DNA from 4 places in the Streptomyces sp. NPDC048420 genome. Region 3 is predicted to be linked to each of the others. Evidence: riboswitches for the same ligand, from Rfam matches in the RefSeq annotation. Region 3 holds a riboswitch; each other region holds the start of a gene.

Evidence for each region. A riboswitch is a leader RNA that binds a small molecule or an ion and turns the genes downstream of it on or off. The one in region 3 is predicted to bind cyclic di-AMP.
Region 1: linked by a shared signal. The riboswitch ahead of AB0D34_RS36930 (transglycosylase family protein) and the one ahead of AB0D34_RS25345 (peptidoglycan DD-metalloendopeptidase family protein) in region 3 are both predicted to bind cyclic di-AMP.
Region 2: linked by a shared signal. The riboswitch ahead of AB0D34_RS42640 (transglycosylase SLT domain-containing protein) and the one ahead of AB0D34_RS25345 (peptidoglycan DD-metalloendopeptidase family protein) in region 3 are both predicted to bind cyclic di-AMP.
Region 4: linked by a shared signal. The riboswitch ahead of AB0D34_RS05160 (M23 family metallopeptidase) and the one ahead of AB0D34_RS25345 (peptidoglycan DD-metalloendopeptidase family protein) in region 3 are both predicted to bind cyclic di-AMP.

What each region holds. Positions count from the first base shown of each region.
Region 1 covers NZ_JBEZKG010000025.1:50,053-57,178, reverse strand. Annotated here, with positions in the region: gene AB0D34_RS36940 (cytochrome P450) at 1-1,303, shown strand, start outside; gene AB0D34_RS36935 (transglycosylase family protein) at 1,496-2,506, shown strand; cyclic di-AMP (ydaO/yuaA leader) riboswitch at 2,712-2,874, shown strand; gene AB0D34_RS36930 (transglycosylase family protein) at 2,878-3,561, shown strand; gene eno (phosphopyruvate hydratase) at 3,854-5,140, shown strand; gene AB0D34_RS36920 (septum formation initiator family protein) at 5,243-5,719, shown strand; gene AB0D34_RS36915 (DUF501 domain-containing protein) at 5,763-6,299, shown strand; gene AB0D34_RS36910 (Ppx/GppA phosphatase family protein) at 6,296-7,126, shown strand, end outside.
Region 2 covers NZ_JBEZKG010000039.1:3,314-10,439, reverse strand. Annotated here, with positions in the region: gene AB0D34_RS42665 (sugar ABC transporter substrate-binding protein) at 1-411, shown strand, start outside; gene AB0D34_RS42660 (sugar ABC transporter permease) at 408-1,403, shown strand; gene AB0D34_RS42655 (carbohydrate ABC transporter permease) at 1,400-2,269, shown strand; gene AB0D34_RS42650 (LacI family DNA-binding transcriptional regulator) at 2,310-3,338, shown strand; gene AB0D34_RS42645 (HAD family hydrolase) at 3,829-4,641, shown strand; gene AB0D34_RS42640 (transglycosylase SLT domain-containing protein) at 4,645-5,127, opposite strand; cyclic di-AMP (ydaO/yuaA leader) riboswitch at 5,133-5,305, opposite strand; gene AB0D34_RS42635 (CocE/NonD family hydrolase) at 5,572-7,126, opposite strand, start outside.
Region 3 covers NZ_JBEZKG010000013.1:115,303-122,428, reverse strand. Annotated here, with positions in the region: gene AB0D34_RS25360 (SGNH/GDSL hydrolase family protein) at 1-108, opposite strand, end outside; gene AB0D34_RS25355 (DUF6250 domain-containing protein) at 254-970, opposite strand; gene AB0D34_RS25350 (SGNH/GDSL hydrolase family protein) at 954-2,015, opposite strand; gene AB0D34_RS25345 (peptidoglycan DD-metalloendopeptidase family protein) at 2,266-3,210, opposite strand; cyclic di-AMP (ydaO/yuaA leader) riboswitch at 3,215-3,372, opposite strand; gene AB0D34_RS25340 (alpha-galactosidase) at 3,681-5,756, opposite strand; gene AB0D34_RS25335 (tyrosine-protein phosphatase) at 5,973-6,773, shown strand; gene AB0D34_RS25330 (DUF6126 family protein) at 6,786-6,908, opposite strand; gene AB0D34_RS25325 (XRE family transcriptional regulator) at 6,905-7,126, opposite strand, start outside.
Region 4 covers NZ_JBEZKG010000002.1:520,128-527,253, reverse strand. Annotated here, with positions in the region: gene AB0D34_RS05170 (PrsW family intramembrane metalloprotease) at 1-914, shown strand, start outside; gene AB0D34_RS05165 (aldo/keto reductase) at 924-1,877, opposite strand; gene AB0D34_RS05160 (M23 family metallopeptidase) at 1,945-2,973, opposite strand; cyclic di-AMP (ydaO/yuaA leader) riboswitch at 2,985-3,141, opposite strand; gene AB0D34_RS05155 (PP2C family protein-serine/threonine phosphatase) at 3,366-4,451, opposite strand; tRNA gene AB0D34_RS05150 (tRNA-Met) at 4,559-4,632, opposite strand; gene AB0D34_RS05145 (alginate lyase family protein) at 4,686-5,909, opposite strand; gene AB0D34_RS05140 (hypothetical protein) at 6,042-6,293, shown strand; gene AB0D34_RS05135 (histidine kinase) at 6,378-7,126, shown strand, end outside.

The sequences.
Region 1 (7,126 bases), on a different contig from region 3:
CACCGAGGCGACCCCCACCGAGGCGACTCCCACCGAGGCGACTCCCACCCCCTCGGCTCCCACCCCCGAGCTCTTCTCCTGGGAGTTCGCCACCGACCCCTACCCCGCCTACGCCTGGCTCCGCGAGCACGCCCCCGTCCACAAGACCCGGCTGCCCAGCGGTGTGGAGGCCTGGTTGGTCACCCGGTACACCGAGGCCAAGCAGGCTCTCGCCGACCAGCGGCTCAGCAAGAACCCGGCGCACCACGACGAGCCCGCCCACGCCAAGGGCAAGACCGGCATCCCGGGGGAGCGCAAGGCCGAGTTGATGACGCATCTGCTGAACATCGACCCGCCGGACCACACCAGGCTCCGACGGCTCGTCAGCAAGGCGTTCACGCCCAGGAGAGTCGCCGAGTTCGCGCCGCGGGTGCAGGAGTTGACCGACCGTCTCATCGACGGGTTCGCGGAGAAGGGTTCAGCCGACCTCATCCACGAGTTCGCCTTCCCGCTCCCCATCTACGCGATCTGCGACCTGCTCGGCGTCCCGCGCGAGGACCAGGACGACTTCCGGGACTGGGCGGGCATGATGATCCGGCACGGCGGAGGCCCTCGGGGCGGCGTCGCACGGTCGGTCAAGAAGATGCGCGGCTATCTCTCCGACCTGATCCACCGCAAGCGCGAGGCCCTGTCCGACGAGTCGACCCCCGGCGAGGACCTCATCTCCGGGCTGATCCGCGCCTCCGACCACGGCGAGCACCTCACCGAGAACGAGGCCGCGGCCATGGCCTTCATCCTCCTGTTCGCAGGTTTCGAGACCACGGTCAACCTCATCGGCAACGGCGTCCACGCCCTGCTCACCCACCCCGAGCAGCGGAACCGGCTCCAGGAGTCCCTGGCCAGGCGGGAAAGGGACCTTCTGGAGACGGGCGTAGAAGAACTCCTCCGTTACGACGGCCCCGTCGAGCTGGCCACCTGGCGGTTCGCCACCGAGCCCCTGCGGATCGGCGGGCAGGACATCGCGGCCGGAGACCCCGTGCTCGTCGTGCTCGCGGCGGCGGACCGGGATCCGGAGCGGTTCGCCGACCCCGATGTCCTGGACGTGTCCCGCCGTGACAATCAGCACCTCGGTTACGGCCACGGCATCCACTACTGCCTCGGGGCTCCACTCGCCCGTCTGGAGGGTCAGACCGCGCTGGCCACGCTCCTCACCCGTCTCCCGGATCTGCAACTCGCGGTGGATTCAAGTGATTTGCGCTGGCGTGGTGGGCTCATCATGCGTGGACTGCGCACTTTGCCCGTGGAGTTCACGCCCGTCCGGTAATCGGCCGAAGGGTCCGGGCTATCCCCGTGCGGGGCCGCGTAAACATGACGCGCCCTCAAGTCTGTGATCTTCACGTGATCTACGCGGCATTAACTTGTGACAAGTGATCGAACCCCTATACGTTCACGGACCAGCGCGGTGCCCCGTACCACTCGCCGCGCGGGTTTCTGCTGTCTTGGGAAAGGTCCCCGCATGCTCTCCGGGAACGGTCGTCACCGTCGCCCCCGTCAGGCTCCGGCTCTCCTTGTGGCGGCCGGTGTGACGGGATCCGCCATCGCGATCCCACTGCTCGCGGCTAGCGGAGCGAGCGCCGCCACCGGCACCACCTGGGACCGGGTCGCGGAGTGCGAGAGCGGTGGCTCCTGGAGCGCGAACGACGGCAACGGCTACTACGGCGGCCTGCAGGTGTCCCAGGAGAACTGGGAGAAGTACGGCGGCCTCGAATACGCCGAGACCGCGGACCAGGCCAGCCGCAACCAGCAGATAGCCGTGGCCGAGAAGCTCCTCGCGGACCAGGGCATCGCCGCGTGGCCGACCTGCGGTCTGCTCTCCGGCCTCAGCAAGGACTCGAGTTCGGCCGACGTCGACACGGGTGTGGGGAGCGGGACGCCCTCGTCCTCGGCATCCGGTTCGTCGCAGTCGTCCCGATCGTCCGGTTCATCCGTCTCTTCCGATTCCTCGAACTCGTCGGGCGCCGAGGACTCTCCCGGTCTGCTCGACTCGCTGGACGGTTCGTCCGCGACGCCCTCGCCGTCGGCTTCTCCGTCGACCGGTGATGACGAATCCGCCAAGTCGGACAAATCCAACTCTCCTGATCCCGAGAGCTCCGCCAGGGAAGACTCGCAGTCCTCCGACGGCTCGCCCGTGGTGAGCGCAGAAGAGGATGAAGCGGACAAGTCGTGGCAGGAGGGCGGCTCTTCGGCCCTCGTCGATGTCGGCGCCCTCGGCTCCGGCAAGCACCGCGGCACCAGCGCGGACGAGGGTGCGGACAAGAGCCTGTCGACGAAGAGCGCGGCCTCCTCCGCCGGCCGTCATGCCGCCGCCACCTACACCGTCCGCGCGGGCGACTCCCTCGCCTCCATCGCCGACTCCCTTGGCCTCGACGGCGGGTGGCGGGCCCTCTATGCCGAGAACAAGGACCGCATCGGGGCCGACCCGAGCAACATCGTCGCCGGTCAGACGCTCGACACAGGGGCTGAATAGGGTCGAAAAGACCTGAAAAACAGCGGCAGTTCACGTCACACTTCGCACCGAATGTCCACTTTGGTGAAAGTGTGGGATGAGTCTCAGAAGCCCTGATCGTCTTTGAAATTCCGCCGAGCGCATGTCTACGGTCAACACCGCTCGGCAACCCGAGCCCCGTCTGTCGCAACGCCGAATCCTGCCAGCGGCCGTACGGGAACAGTCGTCGCGTCAAGCGCCGTAGGCAGGAGCGGGGGACCCAAGGTAAGCGCCGGGCCCAGCAGTTCACGCTGGACCGGCTTGGGGTGAAGTCACGCAACTCGCGTGACCGGGCAACTCAACCGGCCCGAACCCGACAGCTCACCTCGCAGGCGTCGGTGAGGGGATCCACCATGCTGTTTTCCGGCAAGGGCAAGCACCGTCGTCCGTCCAAGGCCACCCGCGCCGCCGCCATCGCCGGCGTCACCGGTGTCGCCATCGCCGCCCCGCTGATGGCGACCGGCACCGCCTCCGCCGCCACCGCCTCCGAGTGGGACGCCGTCGCCCAGTGCGAGTCCGGTGGCAACTGGTCCATCAACACCGGCAACGGCTACTACGGCGGTCTGCAGTTCTCCGCCTCCACCTGGGCCGCGTACGGCGGCACCGCCTACGCCGCGCAGGCCAACCAGGCCTCCAAGGCCCAGCAGATAGCCGTCGCCGAGAAGGTCCTCGCCTCCCAGGGCAAGGGTGCCTGGCCGAACTGCGGTGTGGGCCTGTCCAGCGCCGCCTACAACGGCAGCAGCCCCTCCTCGAGCTCCGCGGACTCGGACTCGAACACGAGCAGCCGTTCGACCGAGGAGCAGAGCGCCTCGCGTTCGTCCGAGCGTCCGGCCACGAAGAAGACCGTCACCACCCCGACCGGCAAGAAGGTCAAGAAGGGCGACGGCGAGTACAAGGTCGTCAAGGGTGACACCCTCAGCTCGATCGCCGAGAAGCACAAGGTCAAGGGCGGCTACCAGACGCTGTTCAAGCTGAACAAGGACATCATCGAGGACGCGAACCTCATCTACCCGGGCCAGCAGCTGCACCTCAAGTAAGGCCCAGCTGAACCACAGCGCCCTCACATCCGTGGTCCTCATACTGAAGGCCTCGTGAGGGTCCCCCCGTCCCCACGGGCTCCCCGCTCCGGTGCGTGTTCCCCCGTACGCACCGGGGCGGGGTTTTTTCTGCCCGGTTTCCGGGAGCGTCTTTGTTCAGTTCAGAAACAATTTACTCTCGGTTCTGTCCAGGGGGCGGTCCACGCGGTGGCCGATCCACCCGAGCCGGTTAGGCTCGGTCTCGCAGAACCCACCGCGGTCCCGGCGGACCGTGTCACATCCCAAGAAGGAGATGCTCGTGCCGTCCATCGACGTCGTCGTAGCCCGGGAAATCCTGGACTCCCGAGGCAACCCCACGGTCGAGGTCGAGGTCGGCCTCGACGACGGCAGCACGGGTCGTGCCGCCGTCCCGTCCGGCGCCTCCACGGGCGCCTTCGAGGCCATCGAGCTCCGCGACGGCGACCCCAACCGCTACCTGGGCAAGGGTGTCGAGAAGGCCGTCCTCGCCGTCATGGACCAGATCGGCCCGGAGCTCGTCGGCTACGACGCCACCGAGCAGCGCCTGATCGACCAGGCGATGTTCGACCTGGACGCCACCGACAACAAGGGCGCGCTCGGCGCCAACGCCATCCTCGGTGTCTCCCTCGCCGTCGCCCACGCCGCCTCCGAGGCCAGCGACCTCCCGCTCTTCCGCTACCTGGGCGGCCCGAACGCGCACCTGCTGCCGGTGCCGATGATGAACATCCTGAACGGCGGCTCGCACGCCGACTCCAACGTGGACATCCAGGAGTTCATGATCGCCCCGATCGGCGCGGAGTCCTTCTCCGAGGCGCTGCGCTGGGGCGCCGAGGTCTACCACACCCTCAAGAAGGTGCTGAAGACCAAGGGCCTGTCCACGGGCCTCGGCGACGAGGGCGGCTTCGCCCCGAACCTGGAGTCCAACCGCGCCGCGCTCGACCTCATCGTCGAGGCCATCAAGCAGGCCGGTTACGTCCCCGGTGAGCAGATCGCGCTCGCGCTCGACGTCGCCGCGTCCGAGTTCTACAAGGACGGCAAGTACGAGTTCGAGGGCAAGTCCCGCTCGGCCGCCGAGATGACCGAGTACTACGAGGAGCTCGTGGCGGCCTACCCGCTCGTCTCCATCGAGGACCCGCTGTTCGAGGACGACTGGGCCGGCTGGAAGGTCATCACCGACAAGCTGGGCGACAAGGTCCAGATCGTCGGCGACGACCTCTTCGTCACCAACCCGGAGCGCCTGGCCCGCGGCATCGAGGAGGGCTCCGCCAACGCCCTCCTGGTCAAGGTGAACCAGATCGGTTCGCTGACCGAGACCCTGGACGCCGTCGAGATGGCCCAGCGCAACGGCTTCAAGTGCATGATGTCCCACCGCTCCGGCGAGACCGAGGACGTCACCATCGCCGACCTCGCCGTCGCGGTGAACTGCGGCCAGATCAAGACCGGCGCCCCGGCCCGCTCGGACCGCGTCGCCAAGTACAACCAGCTCCTGCGCATCGAGGAGATCCTGGACGACGCGGCGGTGTACGCCGGCCGTTCGGCGTTCCCGCGCTTCAAGGGCTGATCTCGGCAGGGCTAAGGCTTCGCCAGTCGTACGTACGTCCCCGCACCGGTCCCGTACCGTGTGCGGGGACGTACGCGCGTGTGAGTAAGGAGAGATGGGGACATGGCCGTCAAGGACCGGGACCGTTTCTCCACCGCGACCAGGATCAAGCTGCTCGGTGAGCAGACGGCGGCCCGTGTCTACCGGTCTCAGACCAGACGGCAGGCCCGCCGCTCCCGGCTGACCGGCCGGGCCGCGCTGCTCGCCCTCGTGGTGTGCACGCTGGTGGTGGCGCTGGCGTACCCGATAAGGCAGTACGTCTCCCAGCGTGCCGAGATCGCCGACCTCCAGCGGGAGAAGGCGCAGGCCGCCGAGCGCGTCGAGAAGCTGCGTGACCTCAAGGCGCGCTGGCAGGACGACGCGTACGCGGAGCAGCAGATCCGGCAGCGGTTGCACTACGTGATGCCGGGGGAGACGGGGTTCATCGTCGTCGACCCGGACGCGGCCAAGCAGTCGCGCACCGACCTCGGGGCGGCCGACCGCCCCTGGTACGCCAACGTCTGGGACGGGGTCGACAAGTCCGACGCCTCCGACCAGTGAGACCGTGAGACTCAGAGTCCCAGAGAGCTAGAGAAAGACAGGCATGGAAACGCCCCCGCCGAGCACGCCCCGCACCGAGCCCACCGACGCCGACGTCGAGGCCTTCAAGCAGCAGCTCGGGCGGCCGCCGCGCGGGCTGCGGGCGATCGCGCACCGCTGCCCCTGCGGACAGCCGGACGTGGTGGAGACGGCCCCTCGCCTCCCCGACGGCACGCCCTTCCCGACGACGTACTACCTGACGTGCCCGCGTGCCGCCTCGGCGATCGGCACGCTGGAGGCGAACGGCGTCATGAAGGAGATGACGGAGCGGCTGCAGACCGACCCCGAGCTCGCCGCCGCGTACCGTGCCGCGCACGAGGACTACATCGCCCGACGTGACGCCATCGAGGTCCTGGAGGGCTTCCCCAGCGCGGGCGGCATGCCGGACCGGGTGAAGTGCCTGCACGTCCTGGTGGGCCACTCGCTGGCCGCGGGCCCGGGCGTCAACCCGCTGGGCGACGAGGCGATCGCGATGCTGCCGGAGTGGTGGCGCAAGGGGGCGTGTGTGAGCCTCGCCGAGCAGAAGGAGGGCGACCAGTGACCCGGGTCGCCGCCGTCGACTGCGGTACGAACTCGATCCGGCTGCTCGTCGCCGACTGTGACCCGGTCACGGGTGAACTCGTCGAACTGGACCGCCGTATGACCATCGTGCGCCTTGGACAGGGGGTCGACCGGACCGGGCGGCTCGCGCCCGAGGCGCTGGAGCGGACCTTCGCGGCGTGCCGGGAGTACGCGGCGGTGATCAAGGAGCACGGGGCGGAGCGGCTGCGGTTCGTCGCCACGTCCGCGTCCCGGGACGCGGAGAACCGGGACGAGTTCGTACGGGGGGTCCTCGACATCCTCGGGGTCGAGCCGGAGGTCATCTCGGGGGACCAGGAGGCGGAGTTCTCCTTCACCGGGGCGACCAAGGAGCTCACGGGCAGCGACCACCTGGCCAAGCCGTATCTCGTCGTGGACATCGGCGGCGGGTCGACGGAGTTCGTCGTCGGCGAGGACACCGTGATCGCGGGCCGGTCCGTCGACATCGGCTGCGTACGGATGACCGAGCGCCATCTCGTCGACGGGAACGGCCAGGTCAGCGACCCGCCGACCGCTGAACAGATCGAGGCGATCCGGCAGGACATCGTCGAGGCGCTGGACCTGGTGACACAGGTGGTGCCGCTGACCGCGGCCCGCACGCTGGTCGGCCTGGCCGGCTCGGTGACGACGGTGGCGGCGCTCGCACTCGGCCTGGACGAGTACGACTCCGCGGCGATCCACCAGTCCCGGATTCCCTTCGAGAAGGTCGCCGAGCTCACCGACTGGCTACTGACCTCCACGCATGCCGAGCGTGCGGCCAAGACGGTCATACACCCGGGCCGGGTCGAC
Region 2 (7,126 bases), on a different contig from region 3:
GGCAGCTGGGGCGGTTCCTCCACCGGTGTCTCCACCGACTCCAAGCACGCGGAGGCCGCCGCCAAGTTCGCCACCTGGCTGAACACCGACCCGGAGGCGCTGGCCGCCCTGGTCAAGGAGGTCGCGATCTACCCGGCCGCCACGAAGGGCCAGTCCGGGGACGTCCTGACCACGCCGGAGTTCTTCTCCAACCAGGCGGACTTCTACACGACCGCCGGCGAGATCGCCGCCACCACCGCCGCCGCGGCCTGGGGCCCCAACGTCAACACGGCCTACACCACCTTCCAGGACGCCTTCGGCAAGGCCACCAAGGCGAAGAAGGAGGCCCAGTTCGACTCCGCCCTCGCCACCGTGCAGTCGAAGACCTTCGCCGACATGAAGAAGCAGGGCTTCGAGGTGACCGAGGCATGACCAGCGCTCCGCTCAAGGGCGCCGACCTCACCGAGGCCGGCCCCTTGGCGGACGGCACCGGCACCGCCCAGTCCGTCCGCCCCAGCCGCCCCCGCCGCCGTGGCCGCAGCGCACCGTACTGGTTCCTGGTGCCCACCCTCACCCTCTTCGCCGCCTTCACCGTGGTGCCCATCGGGTACGCGATCTGGCTGAGCCTGCACAAGGTCCAGGTCAAGGGCATCGGACTCGGCAAGGGCGCCCGCGAGCAGGTCTGGAACGGCATCGGGAACTACACCGACGTCCTCAAGGACTCGGAGTTCGGCCACAGCGTGCTGCGCGCCTTCGGCTACGGCCTCATCGTCATCCCGACCATGCTGGGCCTCGCGCTGCTGTTCGCGCTGATGCTGGACACCCCGAAGGCCCGCAGTGCGCCCTTCGCGCGGCTGATGATCTTCCTGCCGTACGCGGTGCCCGGCATCATCGCCGCCCTCATGTGGGGCTTCCTCTACCTGCCGGACGTCAGCCCCTTCTACTACCTGCTCGACAGGTTCGGCCTCCCGCAGCCCGACCTGTTCGACGGCGGCAACCTCTACCTCTCCTTCGCGAACATCGCGGTCTGGGGCGGCACCGGCTTCAACATGATCGTCATCTACACCGCTCTGCGGGCCATCCCGCCGGACATCTACGAGGCGGCCAGGATCGACGGCGCGAGCGACCTGAAGATCGCCCTGCGGATCAAGATCCCGATCGTGATGCCCTCCCTGGTGCTCACCTTCTTCTTCTCGGTGATCGCCACCCTCCAGGTCTTCACCGAGCCGATGGCACTCAAGCCGCTCACCAACGGCCTGCCCAGCTCGTGGAGCCCCCTGATGGCCATCTACGACAAGGCCTTCCTGCAGTCCGACATCTACGGCGCCTCCGCCACCGCGGTCGTCCTGGCCCTGGCCACGTTCGTCCTCTCCTTCACCCTGCTGCGCATCTCCGACCGCTACACCCGGGAGGACCGGGCATGACCCCCCTCACCCTCAGCGCCGACACCTCCCGTGGCGGCCGTCGCACCGCCTGGGTGCCCACGATCGTGCTCATCCTCGGCGCGCTGTACTGCCTGATCCCCATCGCCTGGGTGATCATCGCGGCGACCAAGGACCGCTCGGAGCTCTTCTCCACCTTCACCCTCGCCCCCGGCAGCGGCTTCTTCCAGAACCTGAGCGACCTGACCGCCTACCGCGACGGCATCTTCTGGAAGTGGATGGCCAACTCGGCCTTCTACGCCGGTTTCGGCGCCCTTCTCTCGGCCGCGGTCTCCGCCGCCGGCGGCTACGCCCTCGGCCGGTTCGCCTTCCGGGGCCGTGAGGCCATCTTCAAGATGATCCTGGCCGGCGTGCTGGTGCCGTCCATCGTGCTCGCCGTACCGCAGTACCTGCTGCTGTCGGAGCTGGGCATGGCCGACTCGTACTGGTCGATGCTGCTGCCGTCGATCCTGTCGCCGTACGGCGTCTACCTGGTCCGCATCTACGCGGCCGCGTCGGTGCCCGCCGAGCTCATGGAGGCGGCCCGTATGGACGGCGCGAGCGAGTGGAGGATCTTCTCGCGGATCGCCGTACCGATGATGATGCCGGGCCTGATCACGGTGTTCCTCTTCCAGTTCGTGGGGATCTGGAACAACTTCCTTCTGCCCTACGTAATGCTCGCCGACGACGAGAAGTTCCCGATCACCCTCGGCCTCTACACGCTGCTCGCCCAGGGTGCTTCGCAGCCGGCCCTCTACACCCTGGTCATCACCGGATGTCTGCTCGCGATCCTTCCGCTGATCGCGCTCTTCCTGGTGATCCAGCGGTTCTGGTCCCTGGACCTGCTGAGCGGCTCGGTCAAGGCCTGAACGACCCTTCTCTTGCTGACGTCTCTAGCTGACGAGGAACATGACCACCAGCGCGAACGGCCGCCGCAGGCCTCCCACCATCCACGACGTGGCCCGGGAGGCGGGTGTCTCGCGGGGCACCGTCTCCCGGTTCCTGAACGGCGGCCACTACGTCTCGCCCGCCGCGCGGCGGGCCGTGGAGGCCGCCATCAAGAAGACCGGGTACGTGGTCAACCGGCATGCGCGCAGCCTGAGCACGGGCCGGTCGGACTCGGTGGCGTTCCTGCTGACGGAACCGCAGGAGAAGTTCTTCGAGGACCCCAACTTCAACGTCCTGTTGCGGGGTTGCACCGAGCGGCTCGCGCAGCACGACATCCCGCTGCTGCTGATGCTGGCCGAGAGCGACGACGACCGGCGCCGGCTGACGCGGTACATCACTTCGGGTCACGTCGACGGGGTGCTGCTGCTCTCCAACCACAGCGGTGACCCGGTCGCGGCCGAACTCCACGACGCCGGGATCCCGTTGGTGGTCTGCGGCAAGCCGATCGGGCTCGGCTCCAAGGTGAGTTACGTGGCGGCCGCCGACCGCGAGGGCGCGCAGGAGATGGTCCGCCATCTGCTCGCCGGTGGCCGGCGCCGCGTCGGCATGGTCACCGGGCCGCTGGACATGCCGGGCGGCCCCGACCGGCTCGCCGGCTACCGGGACGTGCTCGCCGACGCGGGCCTGCCGTACGACCCCGCGCTCGTGGTCGAGGGCGACTTCCGGCGCAGTGGTGGCGAACGGGCGGCGCGGCGGCTGCTGTCCCAGGCCCCCGACATGGACGCCGTGTTCGTCGCCTCCGACCTCATGGCCCTCGGTGTCGTCAACGTCCTTCAGCAGTCCGGGCGTTCGGTCCCGGGTGACATCGCTGTCGGCGGTTTCGACGACTCCCCGGCGGCCACCGCCATCACCCCCGCCCTCACCACCATGCGCCAGCCCTTCGACCGCATCAGCGCCGAGATGGTCCGCATGCTCCTCGCCCAGGTCACCGGCGAGGACACGGCCGGGGTGATCCTCCCGACGGAACTGGTGATCCGGGACTCGGCGTAACCGCTCCACGGGATCCACGGAGGAACCCACGGCCCCCACCGCCGGACGCTGGAGGCGCGCCGACGCCCTGGTGCGGGCCAGGGCCCGTGATCCGCTGGGGTCGGCGGCGTATCTGCTCCGGCGGAAGCATCGGGAGCCCGCGGCCCGGATCGCGCGGGATGATGGCTTGTGTCGGCGCCCTGGTGCGGGGGCAGGGCCCGCGTCCGCTGGGGTCTTCGGCCGCGCTCGCGCGGTTTGCGGCGCATCCGCTCCGCCGGAAGCACCCGGGAGCCCCCAGCCCGGACCGCGCCGGACGATGGATCGTGTTGGTGTCCTCACGCAAGGCCCGTGGCCCGCAGGGGTGTTCGGGCCGTGCCCCGTGCGGTTCGTCGGCCGTGGTCGTGCCGTGCCGCCGCACACCCGGAACCGGAACTGCCGTCAACGGATGTGAAAGCAGCAGCCGTCCGGTTCGCGTCGAGTCGGAGGGGCCAACCATCCGTATTCTCTGATCATGGCCGCCTCCACCGCATATTCACTGATCGCCACCGACCTGGACGGCACGCTGCTGCGTGCCGACGACACCCTCTCCGACCGGTCGTTGGCCGCGCTCGCGCGGGTGGCGGCGGCCGGAGCCCGGCATCTCGTCGTGACGGGACGGCCGGCACCCAGAGTGCGGCCGCTGCTCGACGACCTCGGCAGCACGGGGCTCGCGGTGTGCGGACAGGGCGCGCAGGTGTACGACGCCGGCGCGGACCGTCTGCTGTGGTCGGTCACCCTGGACCGCGAGCTGGCCGAGACCGCGCTCGGCAAGATCGAGGCCGAGGTCGGACAGGTGTACGCCGCCGTCGACCAGGACGGTGTCGACGGGCTCACGCTCATCGAGCCGGGATATCTGATGCCCCATCCGACCCTGCCCGCCGTGCGGGTGGGCCGCCGCGACGACCTGTGGTGCGCGCCGATCAGCAAGGTGCTGCTGCGCCATCCCTACCTGTCCGACGACGAGTTGGCGGTGACCGCGCGCTCGGTGGTGGGCTCACTGGCCACGGTCACCATGTCCGGGCCCGGGACCGTCGAACTCCAGCCATGCGGCATCACCAAGGCCACCGGTCTCGCGCTGGCCGCCGAACACCTGGGCCTGGGGCCCGAGATGACGATCGCCTTCGGGGACATGCCCAACGACATCCCCATGTTCGACTGGGCGGCCCACGGCGTCGCGATGGCCAACGCCCACCCCGAACTCAAGGCCGTGGCCGACGAGGTGACCTCGTCGAACGAGGACGACGGCATCGCCGTCGTCCTCGAAAGACTGTTCCCCGAGGCGTAGTTCCTAGTACGCGCCCCACACGTTGTCGATCGACCCGTACCGCTGGGCCGCGTAGTTGCAGGCCGCCGTGATGTTCGCGACCGGGTCGTACGGGTCCCACGAGGTGTTGGCCACGTGGTACGCGTTGAACGTCGGGTCGATCACCTGGAGCAGACCCTTGGAGGGCGTGCCGGCGGCCGCGTTGGAGTCCCAGAGGTTGATGGCCCAGGGGTTGCCGGAGGACTCGCGGATGATGTTGCGGTAGATGCCGTTGTAGGAACCGGGAATCCCGTGCTCCGCCATGACGGCCAGGGAGGCCCGGATCCAGCCGTCGAGGTTGTTGGCGTAGCCGAGCGTGGTGGCGGTCTGCACGGTCGGGGTGGCCGCGGACGCGGTGGTCGCGCCGACGAGGGGCAGCGCGAGTACGGCGATTCCGGTGCCGGCGAGGGCGAGCTTGCGGACGAGACGGTTCGTGCGGGGAGCGCGGTGCTGAGCGGCAGCGGGCATGGCGAAGTTCCTCTCCGTCGCCTGCGAGGTGAGCTGTCGGGTTCGGGCGGGAGCTGCCCGGCCACACCTGCGAAAGGCGCGACTTCACCCCAAGCCGTACCGGTATGTCCGAAGACGTCCGGTCCGGCGACCTACCTGGTTCCCCCGCTCCTGCCGTGGTTCTCGGTGGGTGTACGGGCGGTGGCAGGATTCGGCGTCCGCCCGACAGGCCGGGAACGTATGCGAGAGCACATGTCCGGAACAAGTGGCGAATTCACATGCCGTGCCTATTGACCTTGGTACGGGGCATTTGAGGCGCTTGATCCTTTGCGGACGCAAGCCTCAACTCGCGCGAAGAGAAGGCGGATCGTTTGATTCCGGATATCCGTCGAACCGCCGATCCGAGTGAGCCAAGTCACGCCTGTTCGCAAGACGTGCAAAACGGGCAAGATGCCCAACTCATAGTCAACCGGCCGTCCGTGGGATCCGCTTCTCCCACGTCCGGTGGAACACCACCTCGCCGCCGTCGGTGCAGACGACCTCGTTCGAGGTGAGGAAGTCCGTTCCGTCGCAGCTGATCTCCGAGCGGGTGCGGACGGTGGTGTCCCAGGCGAGTTCCGGGCGGTGCAGCCGGATCGACCAGTCCGAGCGGGCGCGCGCCGACAGGGGGTCCTGCTCGTGGATCGTGTACGTCTCCAGCGCGTCCTCGGTGAACTCGAGCCCGTCGGGGTACACGCGCGTGCCGCCGTATCGCGGGTCGACCTCAAGACGCCACTGGCCCTTGGCGACGTCCCGCACGACCAGGCGCTCGGGCCGGGGCTCGTCGAGCGTCACAGGATAACTGACCCCCAGCGGCGCGGCCTGCTCCGGCTCCTCGAAGGCGATCTCCGAGGCGATGTCCGCATCGATGTCCGCGTCGATGTCCGAGGCGGCTCCACGCACGCGTACCGGCAGTTCGAGGAAGCTCCCCGCGGGCTCCAGCGTGAACCCGGCCTGCGACTCCGGCTGCGGCCAGATCCAGGGCCAGTACGCCGAGGACACGGCGAGCCGGATGCGGTGGCCGGGCGGGAAGGCGTGCCCGATGCCGTTCAGCTCGAAGGACACCTCCTGGGTGGCCCCCGGCTCCCAGGGCACCGCCCGGTCCCGGCCATGGCGCGCGGAGAGGTTCAGCACCCCGCGCGTGACCAGGGTCGACGACCCGTCAGGGGCCACGTCGCACAGCCGCGCGACGACCTGCCCGCGCGACACCTCCGAGGTCACCCTCAGCCGCACCCGCGGCCGCCCGAGGACCCACGTCTCCTCGCCCACCGCGAACTCGAAGCAGGCCGAACGGGCGTCCTCCTCCCGCTGGTCCGGCGGCAGGTCGGCGTCGTTCCCGAACGGGAAGAACCGGCCCGCGTCCACGCCCGTGTGCTGCGGGGAACGGACCAGGACGGGGGCGCCCTGAAGGCCGTACGACACCGTCGTCACGTTCGGGGAGGGCCAGGCCGGCTCGCCGACCCAGCGGCCCGGCAGAGTGTCGTAGACCGTGGCCGGGGGGTGGGAGTCGCTGACGTAGGAGCGCAGGAGCGGTTCCCGCATGACGCCGGTGTCGACGCCCTTGAGGTGCTGGTCCCACCAGCGCAGGGTCTCCTGGAGGAAGCCGATCGCCGGGCCGGGCGGCAGGCCCCGGTCCGGGTACTGGTGGGACCAGGGGCCGACGATCCCTCGTACGCGGTCCTGCGGCAGGTGCTCGACGAGTCTGAGGACCGTGTCGCGGTACGGGTCGTGCCAGCCGCCCACCGCGAGGACGGCCGCGTCGATCGCGCCGTAGTCCTCGCAGACGCTGCCGTGGCGCCAGTAGTCGTCGCGGGTCTGGTGGGCGAGCCAGGTGTGGATGAACGGGTCGACCTGCTCCAGGCGCTTGAGCCACATCTCCCGCCAGGCGTCGCCCACATGGAGCGGATCCGGCGGCCTGGAGACGAAGGCGAGCATCGTCGCCGCCCACGCGTGCATGTCCACCGCGAGGACGGAACCTCCC
Region 3 (7,126 bases):
GAGGAGTACCGCGAACCGGTCGGCCCATCCGACGAACGCCCCGTCGGGGCCGGGGTCGCCGACGCCCTCGGTGAAGCTGTCCCCCACCGCCACGTACGACCCGATCACTGATGCGCTGTCATTCTTCGAATCGTCTGCCACAGCCGTTCATGATTCACCTTCGAATGTGACCTACGCGACCGTAGGAAGGGCTTGACGGTCGGTGAGATAAGCCACTCCTAAAGTGTTCGCCAAACCAGGAATAGCTCTCTCATCAGGACTGTTGACGCTGCGACCGCCATACCCGGAAGTCACTGATCCGGAAGTGGCTCCAGGTGGTGCGGAAGGCGAAGTGCCCACTCGTGTACGGCTGCGGGTCGCTGTAGTCGAAGACGAGCCGCCCGTTGTTCCACCACCGCACCGTGGAGCCGTCGGAGACGATCCGCACCCGGTTCGGCTCGTTCGCGACGAGCAGCGGTTCGGTGTAGTCGTAGATCAGCGGCCGCACCCCGGCCTCGCCGACGTACCGCCGCAGCCGGGTCGTCGTGTTGTAGTTGGCTCCGTAGCCGGAGTAGTAGGTCGTGAGGTAGTCGTACTCCGCGAGCGCCCCGCCACGTCGGGTGGCGAAGAGGTCGTCGGGGGACCGCACGTCGACCGCGTTCCAGAAGTTGTTGAGGTCGGACACCCGGTCGTTGACCCCGCCCGCGGAGACGGGCGTGGCGGTGTATTCGAGGACGTACGGGCCTTCGAGCCGCTTCTTGAACCAGATCGTCGCCCCGGCGGGCACGTCGACCTCCAGGACGCCCCGCCTCGCGGTGACCGTGCCGCCCTGTTCCAGTTCGACGACCCACTGGCCGAGGCCGTGGCGGAAGTCGTCGCGGGCGATGGGACGGCGGTGGCGGGGCGAGGCGCTCGCGGTGGCCGCGGGGGCGAGGGTGGCCAGGGCGGCGCCGGCGGTGAGGGCTCCGAAGGCTCTACGCGTGGTCGTCACGGGAGACGGTTCCTTCCGGGGTGGTGGTCACGGGCTTCTTCGAGATGAGGTCGATCAGTCGCTCGGCAGCCTTGCGGTGGCCCTGGACGCTCGGGTGCACGGTGCCGTTGAAGTCCCCTACCGCCGGGTCGAGCCAGCCGGTCGTGTCGACGAACTCGACGCGTCGATCGCCGAGTTCGTCGACAACGGCGGCGATGTCGGCGGCATGGCTGCCGTCGAAGGGACGCAGGGCGAGAATGCGGGCATGCGGTGCGGCGGACCGCAGCTGTGCCAGATAGGCGCGATAGGCGGCCCGGAACTCGGCGGCCCCGGACGCGGCGTCGTTGGTGCCCTGGTTCACCACGATCACGTCCGCCCCGCGGTCCGGACGCGCCCTGGAACCGGCGTAGTTCCACCCGTACGCCTCGGACGCGGCGGGCACTCCCCCGTTACCGGTCTGGATCACCCCCTGCCGCCCGAACCCGACCTGGGTGAGCGAGGCGTGCAGGGCGTCGGCAACCAGCGTGGGGTAGGCGGCCGTACCGTCCGCGCAGTCGGAGGTGTTCACCTCGCACAGGGCCATGACACCCTGGGTGATCGAGTCGCCGTAGAACGCCAACTCGCGCTTCCTGAACCGATGCTGAGGCAGCAGGTACCCCCGGATCCCGGTCAGCGCCACTCCGCTCTCCAGTGGCGGCACCCACCGGTTGACCCGGGAGAAGACGTCCTTGACGGAGATCTCGACGACATGGGGCCCGCGACCGGCCGCCGTGATCGCCAAGTCGCCCTTGCCGACGGCATGCACCTCCTTGGGGCCGCCGTCGACCGACACGTGGATCTGCGCGGGCACGGTGATCGACGAGATGTCGAACAGGGCGTGGACGGTCGTGCCGCTGAAGCGGAAGCGAAGCCGGGAGCCGGAGTTGACGGTGACGGCCGCCTCGGCGGTCCGGCTCCAATGGCCCTCGTAGGCGATACGTCCGTCATCGGGACGTACGACGTTCACGCCACCGGAGGCGGAGGCGGGCGGCACCGCGCCGAGCAGCAGCCCCGCGACGGTCCCCACGGCCGGAAGCGTGCGTCTCATGACGGTGCGTCGGTCGACGCCGGACACGGTGACCTCCGAAGGCGGTAGAAAGCGCTTGCACAGCTACGGAGTTCACTTTGGCCCCACCCTCCCCCCTCTGTCGACGCCCTGCGCACACACGCCACAGGACCGCAATGAAATGACCATGAGGGGCGCAGGTGAGCCGGCGCACACACCGAAGGCCGGACCCGGGGATCAGGGTCCGGCCTTCGGTGGCACAGGGGGCGCGTCAGGCGACGGAGACGCCCTTCGAGCGGAGGTAGGAGACCGGGTCCACGTCCGAGCCGTAGTCCGGCGTGGTGCGGATCTCGAAGTGCAGGTGCGGGCCGGTCACATTGCCGGTCGCGCCGGAGAGGCCGACCTGCTGGCCCTCGGTCACGGTCTGACCGGCCGAGACGGAGAGCTGGGAGAGGTGGGCGTACTGCGCGTAGTAGCCGTCGTTCAGCTTGATGACGACCTGGTTGCCGTAGGCACCGCCCCAGCCCGCGGAGACGACCGTGCCCGCGGCCACGGCCTTGAGCGAGGTCCCGGTCGGGACGACGAAGTCGACGCCGGTGTGGTAACCGCTGGACCACATGCTGCCCGCGACGCGGTAGCCGGTGCCGACGGTGGCACCACCGACCGGGAGGGTGTAGCCGCTGGAGCTGCTGGAACTCTGCGTGACGGCCGCCGAGTTCGAGGAGGACTTCGACTCCGCCTTCTCGGTCCTCGACGAGGACGAGGAGGAGGACCGGGAAACGGAGGACTTCTTCTTCGCCGTGCTCGTCGTGGCCTTCTTGCCGATCGAGAGCTTGAGGCCGGGGTGGATCAGCGACGGGTCGTCACCGACGACCTCGCGGTTGTCGGCGTAGAGCTTCTTCCAGCCGCCGCTGACATTCTGCTCGTCGGCGATCTTCGAGAGATAGTCACCGGCCCGCACCGAATAGGTGCGTACGGTCGAGGTCTTCGTGGAGTCCTTCTTCGCGGCCGTCTTTTCGGCCGACTTCCCGGCGGCCTTCTGCGCGACCGGAAGCGCCTGAACGGTCTTTTCCGACACGGACTGGGAGGTCGCCGCGTGAGCGCCGGTGGCACCCATGAGCGGGAGGGCGAGCGCGACACCCCCGGTACCGGCGACGGCGATCGAGCGGGTGAAGCGCTTGGGCTTCGGACGGCGGTGCTTACCCTTCGCGGGCATGGCGAATTCCTCTCCGGCGCCTGCGAGGTGAGCTGTCGGGTGCGGGCTGGAGATGCCCGGCCGCGCCGAAACGCGGCTTTACCCCTAGCCGTTCCGGAGACCGGAACAGGCGTTACTACCTGTGGGTCCCCCGCTCCTGCCGTGCACGGGTGAGTGTGTGTGGGGAATCCGAGCGGCGGCAGGATTGGGCGTCCGTCCGGATCGGTGGCGAACGTAAACGAGCAAGACGCAAAGGGACAAGCGAGAGGTTCCCTGTGAATGCGTTTCTCTTGATCCGATATGAGAATTACCGGTCACCCTGCGTGAAACGGACGCCCGCCGCCGAGCCAAATCCCCTAGAAAACGGTGCTAATTACGTGAACATGACGGGCGACGCACCGTTACGAATATGACGCTCCTCACGTCACGAATTCACAGGAACCCCCACCCCGACAGGAGTTGGAAGGAAGCCATCAATTCGGACAGAAGCCTTAGATGTTACGCAGCCGGAAAACTGCCGCATCCAGGTCGCCGCGCAAACCGGTACGAAGTCCGTGGTGCAGCAATACGGCCCCTCGGTGAATTTCGCCCGTTTCGAGGCATTCGTACGACGCAGTCGGGTCGAGTCCGCGCAGCCGCACCGCCGACACGGGTTCGCCGTAGTGCTGCGCCTGGAGCCAGGCGAGGACCACTGTCTCGCCCCCGAGGACGTACTGCACCGCGCTGAGGCCGCCCCGCGGAGCGCGCAGCCGGTAGAGGTCGCCGCGCTGCACCAGTGGACGGATCTCCTTGTAGAGGTCCACCCACCGGCGGGCTTCGGCGAGCTCCTCCTCGCTCCACTCCGCGAGATCCCCACCGACCCCGAGCACTCCGGCCATCGCGCTCACGAACCGGAACCGCAGGGAGCTGACCCGGTCGTTGAGCTGGGTGTTGGGGCTGTCCGTGACCCAGGCGGCCATCACGCGCGCGGGGTGGATCTGACTGAAGCCGTGCTGGATGGCGAGGCGGTCCAGCGGGTCGGTGTTGTCGGAGGTCCACACCTGGTCGGTGCGGCTGAGCACCCCGAGGTCGATCCGGCCGCCGCCGCCCGAGCAGGACTCGAAGGCGACGCGCGGGTGGGCCTCCCGCAACCGGTCCAACAGGGCATAGAAGCCGCGCACATGGTCGACCCACAGGCGCTGCGGATAGGAGTCACCAGGCCAGCCCGCGTCGGTGAAGCAGCGGTTGAAGTCCCACTTCACATAGTCGATCGGGGCGCTCGACAGGAGGGCGTCGAGCTGCTCCCACAGGTACTCCTGGACGTCCTCGCGCGCGAGGTTCAGTACGAGCTGATTGCGGAACTCTGTTCGCTTTCGTCCCGCTTGGTACTGCACCCAGTCGGGGTGGGCGCGGTACAGCTCGCTGTCCGGGTTGACCATCTCCGGCTCGACCCAGATGCCGAACTGCATGCCGAGCGCGTGTACGTAGTCGCCGAGCGGCTTGAGACCGGCCGGGAAGCGGTCGGGGTTGGGGGCCCAGTCGCCGAGCCCCGCGCGGTCGCTGGTGCGGGTGCCGAACCAGCCGTCGTCGACCACGAACAGCTCGACGCCCATCGCCGCGGCCCGCCGGGCGAGGGTGCCCTGCTGCTCATCGGAGATGTCGAAGTTGGTGGCCTCCCAGGAGTTGAAGAGCACCGGCCGGTCCTGGTCCGCGTCCGGGATGACGTACGCCCGCTGGTAGGCGTGCCAGGCCCGGCTCGCGCCACCGAAGCCGCCGTCACTCCACAGGCCGGCGAAGACGGGCGTCGTGAAGGACTCCCCCGCCTCCAGCCGGAACAGACCCGAGTCGTCGTACCCCGCGCCGCCGGTGATCTGCACGCGCGCGTCGGGGAGTTGCGCCACGGCGATCCGCCAGGACCCCGACCAGCCGAGGGCCACACCGTAGACCTCGCCGCGCTCCTCGGTCGCGTCGGTGTCCAGCGCGACCCAGGGCAGATGCTGGTGCCCGGTGTGGCCCCGGCGGCTGCCGATGATCTTCTCGCCGTAGGTGAGCGGGGTCTGCGTGAGCAGGGACTCGGCGGCCCAGCGGCCGTGCAGCTGGGAGAGCCGCCAGCCGTCCTCACGGTCGGGCAGCGTCCAGGTGGCGGAGTCGGCGCGCAGCAGCTCGACCGGCTCAGGGCCCTGGTTGTCCAGGGTCACCCAGCGCTCCAGGACGTCGTGGCGCATCCGGTAGTGCAGCGTGATCGTCAGCCCCGCGTCCCGGAACCGCAGCCGCAGCTCGTCGCCCTCGGTGTCGTACGCCTCGAAACTCCACTCGGTGCCGCGCCGCTCGTCGGTGCGCACGGACAGGGCCGGGCGGGTGAAGCGGGGGCCGCCCTCGACCGGGTACTCCTCACGGCCGTCGAGCGGGGCCTCGAAGGGGTGGTAGTCCGGCAGCGGACGTACGGCGAGGGACTCGGCGTCGGCGAGGGCGATCCGCGGGCCCCAGTGCAGGTGCAGCAGCTCGTCCTCGGCGGTGAGGTGCAGGGCGTAACTGCTGGCCGGCCCGGACAGAATCCACGTACGGCCGTTCTCGGCGATCTCCAGCATCGTGCCCCTCACAGATTCGAACAGGTGCCAACAGGTGCGCGACGAGTGCGCTCAGGCACCAACATCATCAGCGGCCACGAGCCTCGTCTGCAACGCCTGTGGACGAGTCATTGCGAGGCCTGTGGACAACTCATTGCCCCAGGAACCCATGTCGTATCGTCGAAGGCGTGCCCGTCGACGAGCAGCGCCGGCGGAGCCGGCTTGGGAGGAGCCCCCGTGACGCAGCAGATCCCGTCGACCGAACCCGAACTGGCCGGTGTCCGCAACTTCCGTGACGTGGGCGGACTGCCGACGGTGGACGGACGGCGGGTGCGGTACGGAGTGCTGTTCCGCAGTGGCCACCTCGCGCACGCCACCGAGGACGACGCCGCCTTCCTGTCCTCCCTGGGCCTGCACACGATCTTCGACTTCCGCAACGCGGCGGACCAGAAGCTTGAGGGTCTGGACGTGGAGTTGCCGGGGGTGCGCAATGTGAACCTCCCGCTGAGCGACCCGGCCGACGGCGTCGAGTTCTGGAAGATGGTCCGCGACGGCGAGCTCGACCAGCTGCGCGAGATCCTCAGCGACGGCAAGGGTGCGAACCGGATGATCACCGCCTATCGCAAGATCATCAAGGTCCGCACCGCGGAGCACTCCCAGGTGCTGCGCGCTCTCGCCGAGGACAGCGTGCCCGCGCTGATGCACTGCGCGGCCGGCAAGGACCGCGCGGGCCTGTCGATAGCCGTGACCCTGCTCGCCGTCGGCGTCGAGCGCGAGGCCATCGTCGCCGACTATGTGAAGTCGAACGCCAAGCACCGGCGGTACAAGGTGCGCCGCAGCGGCGACGACGCGGCCACGGCCTACTCCCCCGAGGTCATGGAGCTGCTCAGCCCCCTCTTCGACGCGCGCGTCGAGTACCTGTCGGCGGCCTTCGAGACCATCGAGGAGACCTGGGGAGGTGTCGACGCGTACCTGGAGAAGGGTCTCGGCGTCACACCGGAGATCCGCGAAGGGCTGCGGACGCGGCTGCTCGACTGAGCGGCGGGGCCGTCACTGCCCGGCTCCCACCTCGAAGAGCAGGTAGATGAAGGCCGCGAAGACATGGCCGATGGCCAGGTAGATGATGAGGCGCACCCACAGGGCGCGGGGGAACTTCTCCTCCATGTCGCTCATGGTGTCTCTCCAGGGGTGGGGCCCAGGCACAGCGTGGCCGTGGGACTCTGCAGCAGGGTGTGGACGAACAGGAGCTCGACGCCGTCGGGGTCCTGGGCGGCGATGCGGTGCGGGGTCAGCGAGTCGAAGTGCGCGCTGTCACCCGGCCCCAGCCGGTGGGTGGTGTCGCCGAGGCGCAGCCTGAGCCGCCCCTTGAGGACGTAGAGCCATTCCTCGCC
Region 4 (7,126 bases), on a different contig from region 3:
CCAAGGCCGCCGCCGTACTGCTCGTCTTCCTGTTCCGCAGACGGGACTTCACCGGGATCGTCGACGGGGTGGTGATCGCCGGGGTCACCGCGACCGGGTTCGCGTTCACCGAGAACATCCTCTACCTCGGCACCGCCTTCGGCACCGACCAGCTCACCGGCGACCGGGGCATCGCCTCCGTCACCGCCGCGACCTTCTTCGTACGGGTGGTGATGTCGCCGTTCGCGCACCCCCTGTTCACCGTCCTCACCGGCATCGGCTTCGGCATCTCCGCGTTGTCGGCGGAACGCCAGCACATACGGCGGGTGCTCGTCCCGCTGTCGGGGCTGCTGCTCGCCATGGGCATGCACGCGATGTGGAACGGCTCGTCGACGCTCGGGGAGTACGGGTTCTTCGCGGTGTACGCGATGTTCATGGTGCCCGCGTTCGCGCTGCTGACCTGGCTGGTGATCTGGACACGGCAGCGGGAGCTGAAGACGGTGCGCGAGGAACTGCCCGCGTACGCCGTCGCGGGGTGGCTGACACCGACCGAGCCGTATGCGCTCGGATCGATGCGGGCGCGGCGGGTGGCCCGGGAGTACGCACGGCGGCAGCTCGGCGGGCGTGCCGCGGGGCGGGCGGTCGCGCAGTACGAGGCGTACGCGACGTCTCTGGCGTTTCTACGGCGACGGGGGCGGCTGGGGCGGGCCGGGGCCGACTTCGTCGTACGGGAGCGGGAGTTGTTGCAGGAGCTGTGGTGGCGGCGGGAGGTGGCGCGGCCGGCGCTGGATCACGCGGCGCGGATGACGGCGCCGCCGGTACCGGTGGCTGCGCCGCCTTGGCCGGTGTACGGGGTGTACGGACATCCGCCGCACCCGGCGCAGCCGGTCCCACCGACGGTGCCGTACCCCGCGTACAACCCGTACCGGACGTAGGGGCCAGGTCTACGCCGACGCCTCCGTCAGGCGCCCGAGCTCCTCCTCCGTCAGCGTCAGTTCCGCCACCCCCAGCAGTGCCGGGAGCTGCTCCACCGTGCGGGCCGACGCGATCGGGGCCGTGACCGTCGGCTGGGCGGCGAGCCAGGCAAGGGCGACCGTGGCGACCGGGGTGTCGTGGGAGGCGGCGATCTCGTCGAGGGCTGCCAGGACCTTGCGGCCGCGCTCCGTCTCCAGGTGCTTGCCCGCGCCCCCCTTCGCACGGGCGCTCTCGACCGTCGCGCCCGGGCGGTACTTGCCCGTGAGGAAGCCGGAGGCGAGGGCGAAGTACGGGACGGCGGCGAGGCCCTGGTGGGCGGCGACGGCCTGGAGTTCGCCCTCGTAGGTGTCGCGGGAGACCAGGTTGTAGTGGGGCTGGAGGGCGACATAACGAGCCAGGCCCTCGCGGTCCGAGAAGGCCAGGGACTCCGACAGACGCTCGGCGGAGATGTTGGACGCCCCTGTCGCCCGCACCTTGCCCGCCTTCACCAGCTCGTCCAGCGCGCCGATGATCTCCTCGACGGGTGTCTCCGGCTTGTCGAAGTGGGTGTAGTACAGGTCGATGTGGTCGGTGCCCAGGCGCCGCAGCGAGGCCTCCGCCGCCGCCTTGATGTTCTCGGCGGACAGACCGGGGAAGTCGGGGTGCTGGCTGACCTTCGTGGCGATGACGACGTCGTCGCGGTTGCCGCGGGCCGCGAGCCACCTGCCGATGACGGTCTCGGACTCACCGCCGGAGTTGCCGTCCACCCACGCCGAGTACGAGTCGGCCGTGTCGATGAAGTTGCCGCCCGCGGCCGTGTACGCGTCGAGGACCGCGAAGGACGTGGTCTCGTCCGCGGTCCAGCCGAACACGTTGCCGCCGAGGGAGAGCGGGAAGACCTCCAGATCGGAGGAGCCGAGCTTGCGAAGAGGAATGGAAGTCATGTCCTACGTCAACGCAGGCACCGGAAGCCGGTCTTCCGATGCCTGCGACAAAGTTCCGTAAAGAACCTCAGGGGTTGAGCCCCTTGCCCCGCAGCCACGCCATCGGGTCGATCCCGTCGGCCGAGCCGCCGGGGTGGACCTCCAGGTGCAGGTGCGCGCCGGTCACGTTGCCCGTGGCGCCGACGCGCCCGATGACGTCACCGGTGCTGACCTTCTGGCCGACGCTGACGCTGATCGAGGACTGGTGGCAGAACCACAGCTCGGTGCCGTCGTCGAGGGTGAGGATCGTGCGGTAGCCGTAGGAGCCGGCCCAGCCGGCCTCGGTGATGGTGCCGCTGTGGATCGCCTTGATCAGCGTGCCCGTGGGGGCGGCGAAGTCGAGGCCCGTGTGGTAGCCGGAGGACCACAGGGAGCCGGCCTGACCGAAGGTCGAGGTGATGGTGTACGAGGAGGTCGGCAGCGTGTACTGCTTGGCGAGCTCGGCCAGGCGCTCGGCCTCGGCCTTCTTCGCGGCCTCCTCCTCCGCCTTCTTCTTCGCGGCGGCGGCCTTCTCCTGGGCGTCCTGCTCCGCCTTGGCGGCGGCCGCGTCGGCCTCCTTCTCGGCGGCGTCCGCGACGGCCTGGGCGGCCTTGGTGTCGATCTGGTCCTGCTGCTGCTCGGCCTGGGCCAGGATCCGCGAGCGCAGCACCTCACCGGCGTCCGAGGTGGACGCGGCCTGCGTCGTCTGAGTGGAGTCGGTGCCGACCGTGCTGAAGGCGCTCGTGTCGTCGGAGGAGGCGGACTCGTCCGAGATGAGCGAGCCCACGTTCGGCAGGTCCGGCATGGAGATGGACACCGGCGGCTTGCCGGTGTTGGCGCTGGCCATGCCGCCGGCGCTGACGGCGGCTATGACACCGACGCCCAGAACGGTGGAGCTGCGGGCGAATCCTCCGCCGCGCTGCTTGGCGACGCGATGCCGGCCGCGCACCGGAGCGAGGGACTCCGCGGTCGGGTTCCACTCGCCGAGGGGGGCCTCGTCGTCAGCACGGTAACCGCCGTACACGAGAGTGTCGCTGGGTACGTACGGCGCCTCGGGGGCAGGCGGGTTGGACGCCACGTGGGCGTACTCCTTTCCTTCCTTCTCGCCTACCGGGTTAGCTGACGGGTTCGGAGCAGGAAGGTCTCCTACGCGCGTATACCCGCCGTGCTGGCACGGCGGACTACGAGCGATTCACCCCAAGTGGTGGTTCCCCGGTTCCCTTGCGGAATTCGGCGCGTGAGCACGGAGCCGTCTCTTGTGACGGCTGGGACGACCGCGCTGCGTTATCGAACGTTAATAGACCCGGGGGCCCGATTCCAAGCTGTTCCGCTTGATCGTTAACGAAATCCCGCAGGACTTACGGCCCATGAACGGCGAAAAACGGGCGAGTTGACCTTGCCTCACGTGACCCACAGGTAATGACGGTATGTCAGTTGTTATGCGGAGGGCGCTCGCCCGCTCACACCACGTCACGACGGCCGTCGTACGGCGAGCAGCGCCATGTCGTCGGTCAGGAACCCACCGGAATGCCGGCGCGCCTCCTCCGCGAGGGTCAGCAGCAGCGCGCCGGGGTCCGGGAAGCCACGGCCGGCAAGGCGGGCCTCGGGGTCGTAGAACCGCCCCTGACCGTCCCGTGCCTCGGACAGTCCGTCGGTGTACAGGAGCAGCGTGGCCCCGCCCGGGAAGCGGCTCTGCTCGGCGCGGTCGGGCCACGTGCCGAGGTCGCCCATGCCGAGCGGCAGCGCGGGTTCCCGGGGCGGCAGCGCGCACACCGTGCCGTCGGCGTGCAGCAGCAGGGGTGGCGGGTGCCCGCGGTTGACGAGCCGTACGACCCCCTCGCCGTGCGGGAGTTCCGCGAGGACCGCGGTGGTGAACCCCTCGAAGGCCTCGACGCTGTCCCGGCGCGTGCCCTCCCGCGCCAGCGCCCGCTCCAGCCGCTGGGCGACCGCCTCCAGCGTGGACTCCTGCTCGGCGGCCTCCCGGAACGCCCCGATGACGATCGCGACGGCCGCCACCGCCCCGATGCCCTTGCCGCGCACGTCCCCGACGATCAGCCGTACCCCGTGCGGGCTGTCCTGCACGGCGTACAGGTCGCCGCCGATGAAGGCGTCGGCCTGGGCCGCCTCGTAGCGCACCGCGATGTCCAACCCGCCGATGCGCCCGGCGGGTTGGGGCAGCACCGCGCGCTGGGCGGCCTCGGCGATCTCGCGCTGGGAGGCGAGCTGCTCGCTGCTGCGGCGGACGAGGAGGTTGATGAGGACGGCCAGGACGGCGACCGTCACCACGGTGACCGTCTCGGTGACGGCGTCCACTTCGAGGAGGAGGCCGAGCCTGACATGGATGGCGAGGACGACGAGGACGGACGCGACACCGGTGAGGATGGTGCCGCGCCGCGAGTACAGCGGGGCGGCGACCAGGGGCGCGGCGGTGAAGAGGGGCGCCGCGGAGAACTGCGAGGGGGTGAAGTAGTCGTAGAACGCGCCGACGACGATCAGCAGTGCCGGGAGCATGCGGACGACGGTGCGCGCGTACGAGATCGGCCCCTCCTGCTCCACTCCTCCAGGTTCCCCTGGCTGCTTTCCGCAGGCGAGCCGGGTGGACCGACCGGGGGAAACACTCAGGGCCGGAATCCAGTCACTGGATTCCGGCCCTGAGCCTTCAGTAGCGGGGACAGGATTTGAACCTGCGACCTCTGGGTTATGAGCCCAGCGAGCTACCGAGCTGCTCCACCCCGCGTCGTTGTGTAACCAGCATACGTCATCCACGGGGTGGTTCGCGCCAGGGTTGTTTCAGCGGCCGGGGTTCCCGGCGTGGGTGAGGGTCTCCCAGGAGACGAAGAGGGCGTCGGTGCCCGCGGGCCGGCTCCGCACGGCGAGCTTGTGCGCGGCCGGGACGGGGACGTGGAGCCGGTTCTCCAGGTGGTTGAGGGCCACCTCCAGGTCCGGGCCCATGTTCCGGACCACCTTGCCGCCGCAGAGCCAGGCGGGCGCGGGCTCGCCGGACTGGTAGCGGGCGTGGAGGTCGAGCGCGGCTCCGAGCCGGTCCTTGACCTCGCCGTAGAGGTCGACGCCCTGGTGCCAGGCGGTCTCGGCGACGTGCGCGGCGGCGGCGAGGGAGTACCCGACGTGCTTGAGGTTGCGGCAGGTCTCCTGGGCGAGGCCGTCCTTGAAGGTCGTCTGCCCGAACCAGTAAGTGGTCAGCTTCCGCGGGGTGTTGACGGTGGAGCCGGGCGGGGTGAGCGGGATCTTGCCGTCCTTCTCCAGATAGAAGTAGGCGGGCACGCGCTCGCGGAACCGCTCCACCGCGTGGTCGAAGGCCTTGTGGTCGTTGAGGAAGACGGCGATGCCGATGGCGGCGTCGGTCATCACGAGGTCCCAGTTGCCGTTGTAGTCGGGCACCTTCCGGGTGACGGCCGGCAGATAGGCGGTCCGCAGCATGTGCTCGAAGCGCCGGACGCGGTCGGCGGGCCACCCGGCCTTCTCGTCGTAGCGGATGATCTCGGCGGCCCGCGCCCAGGTGGACCCGGCCCATCCGGTCTGCAGCCCGGAGTCCTCCTTCGTGTGCCGCCGCATCCGCGCCGACCAGGCGTCCAGGATCTCCCTGGCCTTCACGGCGTGCTGCTGCTTTTTGGTGACGGTGAACAGCAGGGCCTGGGTGTAGGCGGCGACGGCGTCCTCGCGCTCCTCGACACAGCCGTGCGCCGGCCGCTCGGCGTGGTCACCGCCGGGGCAGTCCACGCTCGCGTACGGCTCGGGCCGGTACCTGTACGACCCGTACTTGCTGTCCCGCATGTCCAGGTACGCCGCCAGCCACGGCTGCTTCCCCGCCGTGACCCGCTCCCGTACGGCGTCCAGCTGGTCCTTGCCGACGAGCACACCGGGGTGGGTGAAGCGCGCGTCCGGGGGCAGGGCGCGGGCCATCGTGCGGGCGCCGGAGCCGGCGGTGCCGCAGGAGGTGATCAGCACGGTGAGCAGGAGCGCGAGCAGCAGGGCCGCGGTACGCCGTGGAGCCATGGGGCCATGGGGCCATGGGGCCATGGGGCCAGGGTGGGACGGGGGGCGGTGGGGCGCAGGTCCGGTTGGGCCGATCGGCCGGGTGGGACGGGCGTACTGTGACGCCCCCTCACGGGAAACGAGGAGGGGACCATGACGGCAGCCGACGAGCGCCCGACGGAGATCGACAAGCGGGACATCCCGCTCTCCGGCGGCCGGACGCTCCGGGTGACGGAGTTCGCCAACGGCAGCGTCCGGCTGGCCGTGCACGCGGGGTCTCCCTATGTGGTGACGGTCCTGGAGCAGATCGACGACGGGGTCGTGCTGAAGCTCTCCCCCGGCCGCGAGGGCTCGAACGCCCACCGGAACTGGGTCCGCGACCACAGCGAGGGCGGGTCCTCGTAGCGCTGTCGCCCCTCGCCGGTACCGGGCGGATGGTGTAGCGGGCTACACCGTGCGCCAGGGGTCGGATCATCTAGCGTGCAGCGCATGTGGAAGACAGTGCAGCGTGCGGCGATGGCGACCGTGCATCTCGTCGTGGCCGCGGCGATGTGCTTCGGGTTGTACATCTTCGTCACCGTGCTGCTGATCACCGCCGTCGGCACGCTCGCGGTGGTCGGCTGCTGGTTGCTGCCCGAGGCGGTGCTGCTGATCCGGCGGATCGCCGGCGCCAAACGGAACCTGACCGCCCTGTGGACGGGCCGGGAGATCCCGGAGGCGTACACGCCGATGACCGGCACGCTGCGCGAGCGGCTGCGGATCTCCGTGAGGGACTCCGGCACGCTCACCGACGTCCGCTGGATGCTCTGCTACTACGTCTACGGCGCCCTGCTCGCCCTCGCCCTCCCGCTGTGGCCCCTCGGCCTGGTGGTCGACGGTGTGTGGGCCGGGATCCTGCGCCGCGGCCCGGTCGTCCTCCCGCTGATCGTGAGGCTCGCGGACACCGAGGCCCGCTGGTCGACCCTGCTGCTGATGCCGTCCCCGAAGGCGAGGCTCGCCCGGCGGGTCGAGGAACTGAAGGAGACCCGGGCCGACGCCATCGCCGCCCACGAGGCGGAACTGCGCCGTATCGAGCGGGACCTGCACGACGGCGCCCAGGCCAACCTCGTGGCGCTCTCGATGCGGATCGGCCTGGCCAAGCGGGCCTACGACCGTGACCCCGACGCGGCCCGCAAACTCCTCGACGACGCCCAGGACCAGGCCGAGCAGGCGCTGACGGAGCTGCGGCAGGTGGTGCG